Caldimonas brevitalea: one gene and its partner. Each later gene encodes a partner of the first gene's protein in a complex. Links are inferred from orthologs where the notes say so. Each region holds a gene or a part of one and is shown on either strand. Other genes may lie near its edges.

Region 1 (3,068 bases):
GTAAAGCAAAGGCCCGGTGCGCGACCAGGATGGCACGCCGGCCGCCTGGAACTGCTTCTTCAGGCTGCGCGCCGGGCGCTGCGGGCCACTCTGGAACTGCTCGCCGCCGCTGCGGTCGCGCAGCTGCAACTGTGCGGGGAGCGACAAGGCCACGCCGCCCACCGCGACACGTCGGACCACCAAGGTGCCGCCCCACCCGCGCAGCCGATAGCGACCCGCGCGTCTGATGCTCAGGCTCGCATCCTTTGAAACAGCCGACACCACCGCGCGATGTTGACCATCAGCCTCATAGCGCAAGGCCCCGCGGTAGCTCCGCAGCACACCGCCGCCGGGTAGCGGCCACTGCCCCGCCGAGGTCGAGGGCAGCTCGAGCCACAGGCGCTCGAGCAGCGCGGCGGACAGCGGCGCGCCAGCGACACGCCGCACCCAGGCCCGCAAGGCGTTGCGGCCGCGCGGGGCGCTGAGGGCCAGCAAGGGGGCCACCTGGAGCGTCCCGGCCTGTTGCAGGCCGTGCAAGTCCTGTTCGGCCAGTTCCGCCAGGCAGGCACTCGCCTCACCGGCCCACGCCGCGGCGTCGGCAAGGCTGGCTTCCGCCATGGGGAACGCGACGCTCAGTGCCGGCCAGACGTCATGGCGCAAGCGGTTGCGCGCAAAGCGGACGTCCTGGTTGCTGCCGTCGTCGACATACCGCAAACGATGCCGCCGCACATAGGCCTCGATGGCCTCCCGCGGACGAGCCAGCCACGGACGCAACCACAGCAACCCGTCCCGCTCGGCGGCAGCCGGCATGCCGGCGAGACCGGCCACGCCGGCACCGCGCAGGGCTTGCAACAGAAAGGTTTCGGCCTGGTCGCGGCGGTGGTGTGCCAGCAGCACACAGTCGGCGCCGTGCTCCTTGGCCATGCGCGCCAGCGCTGCGTAGCGGGCCGTGCGGGCGACCGCCTCCACACTCTCGCCCTTTACAGGGCGCAACGACAGGAGGGTGTGCACCAAACGCACCGGCCAGCCTTTGCGCTGCCAGGCTTTGCATTGACGCTCGCAATGCGCGAGCCAGCTATCGGCGGCGGGCTGCAGCCCGTGGTGAACGTGCAGCGCGATCACCTGCACGCCAGGCTGTTCCACGGCCGCCCGCACCGTGGCATGCAGCAAGGCGGTGGAGTCGCGCCCCCCGCTGTAGGCCACCGCGACCGTGGCCGCAGCAACCGCCAGCGGCGGAGGGTTCATCCGCGTTCTTTGGTGTCGACGAAGCGGCCGTAGCTCTGCAGGCGCTCGTAGCGGCGCTGCAGCAAGTCCTTCGGCCGCAGGTCGGCAACCTGGCGCAAGGCGTCGTTGAGGCCGCGCTTCAAGTAGGCGGCCATCTGCTTGTAGTCGCGGTGGGCGCCGCCCACCGGCTCGTTGATGATCTTGTCGACCAGGCCCAGGGCCTTCAGGCGATGGGCCGTGATGCCGAGCGCTTCGGCAGCGTCCGACGCGCGGTCTGCCGTCTTCCAGAGGATGGACGCGCAGCCTTCGGGCGAGATCACCGAGTACACCGAATACTGCAGCATCAGCACCTGGTCGCCCACGCTGATGGCCAGCGCACCGCCTGAGCCCCCCTCGCCGATCACAGTGGCGATGATGGGCACTTCGAGCTGCGCCATCTCGAAGATGTTGCGGCCGATCGCCTCGGACTGGCCGCGTTCTTCGGCACCGATGCCGGGGTAGGCGCCAGGGGTGTCGACAAAGGTGAACACCGGCAGCCCGTACTTCTCGGCCAGCTTCATCAGGCGCAAGGCCTTGCGGTAGCCCTCGGGGCGCGACATGCCGAAGTTGCGCAGGCCGCGCTCCTTCGTGTCGCGGCCCTTCTGATGGCCGAGCACCATGCACGCCTGGCCGTTGAAGCGGGCCAGGCCGCCGACGATGGATTGGTCGTCGGCGAAGTGCCGGTCACCGTGCAGTTCCTGGAACTCGGTGAAGATTTCGCCGATGTAGTCCAGCGTGTAAGGCCGCTGCGGGTGCCGCGCGATCTGCGTGACCTGCCAGGGCGTGAGGCTGGAATAGATGTCTTTCGTGAGCTGCTGGCTCTTCTTGCTGAGCCGGTCGATCTCTTCGGAGATGTCGACTGCTGACTCGCTTTGCACATAGCGCAGCTCATCGATCTTGGTTTCCAGTTCGGCGATCGGCTGCTCGAACTCGAGGAAGTGTTTTTTGCTCATCCCAAGTCATCCCGACGTATTTGTGAACGTTCGCCTCGCATTTGTTCTCAATATTCCACCGGTAGGGGGTCGAGGCTGCGCCAAATGTACCACGTGGCAACAGAGCGAAACGGGGCCCACGCTTCGCCGACTTCCCGGGCCTCGGCGCGCGAGACCGGCTCGCCGCTGAAGTAGTTGACGCTGATGCCCTTGAGCAGGCCGATGTCGTCGAGCGGCATGACATTGGGGCGCATCAGGTGGAAGATCAGGAACATCTCGGCGGTCCAACGGCCGATGCCACGGATCGCCACCAGCTCCTCGATGATCGCCTCGTCTTCCATCGACGACCACTGCCGCACGTGCACCGCGCCGCTGGCGAAGTGCGATGCGAGGTCGCGCAGGTACTCGACCTTGCGGGCTGACAGGCCGGCGGTGCGCAGCGTCTCGGGCGGCACCTCCAGCACCTGGGCCGGCGGGATGCGGTTGGTGGGCCCGCTCATCAAGTCGGCGAAACGGTCCCAGACCGCCTGCGCCGCCTTGACCGAGATCTGCTGACCGACGATGGACCGGGCCAGCGTCGTGAAGGCATCGCCGCGGCTTTGCAGGCGCGCCTCGCCGAACTGCGGTATCAGCTTGCGCATGACGCGATCGCGCCGCGCCAGATGCTTGCAGGCATCGTCCCAGTACTCAGGGGTCACCGACTTCGGCATCGCGGCCTCAGGCCTTGACCCAGGTGGTACCTTGAGGCGTGTCCTGCAACACGATGCCCTGCTCGGCCAAGGCTTGGCGGATGCGATCGGCCTCTGTGAAATTGCGCGCCTTCTTGGCTGCCGCGCGGGCGTCGATCTGAGCCTGGATGGCCGCGTCGTCGAGACCCGTGTGACGGCCTTGCAA
Region 2 (3,079 bases), 460 kb from region 1 along the record:
AAGGTCGCCACCGCGTGCGGGTTGTGCGCGACGTCGAGCACCAGGGTGGGCTGGCCGGGCACGATCTGGAAGCGACCAGGCAGCTCGACCAGCGCCAGGCCGGTGCGGACCGCTTGCGCCGTGACCGGCAGCCGGTCACGCAAAGCCTCCAACGCCGCCAACACACCCGAGGCGTTGAGCAGCTGGTTGGCGCCGCGCAGCGCCGGGTAGGCCAGGCCGGTGTAGCGCTTGCTGCGGCCGGCCCACGACCACTGCTGCCAGTTGCCGCCGCCGCCCTGCTGGCCGGCATAGTTGAAGTCCTGCCCGAAGCGCCACAGGTCGGCACCGATGGCCTCGGCATGCGCCACCACACTGGCAGGCGGCACCGGGTCGCTGACGATCACCGGGGTGCCGGGGCGCATGATGCCGGCCTTCTCGCGGCCGATCGACTCGCGGTCGGGGCCGAGATATTCCATGTGATCGAGGTCGATGCTGGTGATCACCGCGCAGTCGGTGTCGATCACGTTCACCGCGTCGAGCCGCCCGCCCAGGCCAACTTCGAGCACCACCGCGTCCAGCCCGGCATGCGACAGCAGCCGCAGGATCGCCAGCGTGGTGAACTCGAAATAGGTCAGCGACTCGCCTTGCCGCGCGGCCTCCACCGCCTCGAAATGCGGCAGCAGCGCCTCACCGTCGATCACCTCGGTGTTGATGCGGCAGCGCTCCTCGAAGTGCACCAGGTGCGGCGAGGTGTAGACGCCCGTTCGGTAGCCCGACTGCTGCAGGATGGCCTCGAGCATCGCGCAGGTCGAGCCCTTGCCGTTGGTGCCGGCCACCGTGAACACCGGGCAGTCGAAGCGCAGCGCCAGCCGCTCGGCCACCACCCGAACCCGCTCCAGTGTCAGGTCGATCGTGCTGGGGTGCAGCCGCTCGCAATGCGCGAGCCACTCGGCCAGCGTGGTGGGGAGAGGGGACGGGGTGGGGGTCGACATGGGACAGGATGGTAAGGAGGCGCGCATAACCCGGTGCCTGAAATGCCAAGGGCCGGCATCGCCGGCCCCTGCCTCGGCCCGGAGGAAGATCGTCAGGCCACGGCGTCGGCGGGCTGGCGTTGCAGCATCGCGAGCGCACGGGCGATCGTGACGCGCAGTTCGCGCCGGTCGATGATCATGTCGAGCGCGCCCTTGTGCAGCAGGAACTCCGAGCGCTGGAAGCCCTCGGGCAGCTTCTCGCGCACGGTGTTTTCGATCACGCGCGGGCCGGCAAAACCGATCAGCGCCTTGGGTTCGGCCATCACGATGTCGCCCATGAACGCGAAGCTGGCCGAGACACCGCCCATGGTCGGGTCGGTCAACACGCTGATGTAGGGCAGTTTGGCCTTCGCCAAACGGGTCAGCGCCGCGTTGGTCTTGGCCATCTGCATCAGGCTCAGCAGGCCTTCCTGCATCCGGGCGCCGCCGGTGGCGGTGAAGCAGATGAAGGGTGTCTTCTGCTCGCAGGCAGTCTCGACGCCGCGCACGAAGCGCTCGCCCACCACCGAGCCCATCGAGCCGCCCATGAAGTCGAACTCGAAGCAGGCCGCCACCACCGGAATGCTGTGCACCGCGCCGCCCATCACGACCAGCGCGTCGGTCTCGCCGGTCGACTCGAGTGCGTCTTTCAGGCGGTCCGGGTATTTCTTGCTGTCCTTGAACTTGAGCGCGTCGACCGGGAGCACCTCCTGGCCGATCTCGTAGCGCCCTTCCCCATCGAGGAATTTGTCGAGCCGGGCCCGCGCGTTGATGCGGTGGTGGTGGCTGCACTTGGGGCAGACATACACGTTTTGCTCGAGGTCGGTCTTGTACAGCACCGTCTCGCACGACGGGCATTTGATCCACAACCCTTCCGGCACCGAACGGCGCTCGGCCGGGTCGGTCTGCTGGATCTTCGGAGGCAGCAGTTTTTCAAGCCAACTCATGGGGTCACTCCTTGATGAGGGTGTCGAGGGCAGCACGGATCTCGGCGATGAACCGGCCCCCCGTTGCCGCCACTTTCTCGGGCGGCTGTTCTTCGAGCAATTGCACCAGGCGCGAGCCGATCACGACGGCGTCGGCGACGGCGCCCACTGCCTTGGCGGTTTCAGCATCGCGGATGCCGAAACCGACGCCGACCGGCACGCTGACATGGGCACGGATGCGCGGCACCACCTCGGCCACCGCGCCGGTGTCGAGATGGCCGGCACCGGTGACGCCCTTCAGCGAGACATAGTAGACGTAGCCGCTCGCAACCCGGCCCACGTCCTTCATGCGCTGCTCGGTCGAGGTCGGCGCGAGCAGAAAGATCGGGTCGAGCCCGTGCGACTTGAGCTTGCCGGCGAAGCCCTCGCACTCCTCGGGCGGGTAGTCGACCACCAGGACGCCATCGACGCCCGCCGCCTTGGCGGCGGTCACGAAGGCGTCGGCGCCGCGGCGCTGGTCATAACGTTCGACCGGGTTGGCATAGCCCATCAACACCACCGGGGTGGTGTTGTTCTTGGCCCGGAAGCCGCGCACGTAGTCGAGCACCTGCGCCATGCCGATGCCTTTGGCCAGCGCTCGCTCGGATGCCTTCTGGATCACCGGGCCGTCGGCCATCGGGTCGGAGAACGGCACGCCCAGCTCGATCACGTCGGCGCCGGCGTCCGCCAGCGCCAGCATCAGCTCGACGGTGGTCGCAGGATATGGGTCACCGGCGGTGATGTAGGGGATCAGCGCCTTGCGCCGTTGGGCCTGCAGTGCGGCGAAGGTGGCGGCGATGCGGGTCATTGCACACCTCCGGGCAGCTGCTGCCGCTTGGAGGCTTCGAGCAGGCCGGCGACGGTGGCGATGTCTTTGTCGCCGCGGCCGGACAAACACACCAGGATGGACTGATCGGGACGCATCGTCTTGGCCAGCTTCATGGCGTATGCCACTGCGTGGCTCGATTCGAGCGCCGGGATGATGCCCTCGGTGCGGCACAGGTAGTGGAAGGCATGCAGCGCTTCATCGTCGGTGATGCCGACATACTCGGCGCGGCCGATGTCCTTCAGGTAGGCGTGCTCCGGGCCCACGCCGGGGTAGTCGAGGCCGGCCGACACCGAATG

The links.
Region 2: the proteins of AAW51_RS09905 (region 1) and accD are in contact, whole or in part, in a solved structure (PDB 8UXZ), measured with the Escherichia coli proteins. The link is inferred for Caldimonas brevitalea from one-to-one orthologs.

Annotation. Positions count from the first base shown.
Region 1 is NZ_CP011371.1:2,268,059-2,271,126, reverse strand. What follows is about bases 209-2,961. They hold AAW51_RS09905 (acetyl-CoA carboxylase carboxyltransferase subunit alpha), read right to left. Parts: upstream 2,196-2,961; coding sequence 1,221-2,195; downstream 209-1,220. Other genes in these bases: cysS (cysteine--tRNA ligase), read right to left, coding at 2,892-2,961; AAW51_RS09900 (DNA-3-methyladenine glycosylase family protein), read right to left, coding at 2,243-2,884; tilS (tRNA lysidine(34) synthetase TilS), read right to left, coding at 209-1,224. In the rest of the region: more of tilS, read right to left, coding at 1-208; more of cysS, read right to left, coding at 2,962-3,068. UniProt on the Escherichia coli protein: Component of the acetyl coenzyme A carboxylase (ACC) complex. First, biotin carboxylase catalyzes the carboxylation of biotin on its carrier protein (BCCP) and then the CO(2) group is transferred by the carboxyltransferase to acetyl-CoA to form malonyl-CoA.
Region 2 is NZ_CP011371.1:1,808,187-1,811,265, reverse strand. What follows is about bases 1-2,764. They hold accD (acetyl-CoA carboxylase, carboxyltransferase subunit beta), read right to left. Parts: upstream 1,937-2,764; coding sequence 1,064-1,936; downstream 1-1,063. Other genes in these bases: trpB (tryptophan synthase subunit beta), read right to left, coding at 2,759-2,764; trpA (tryptophan synthase subunit alpha), read right to left, coding at 1,941-2,762; folC (bifunctional tetrahydrofolate synthase/dihydrofolate synthase), read right to left, coding at 1-971. In the rest of the region: more of trpB, read right to left, coding at 2,765-3,079.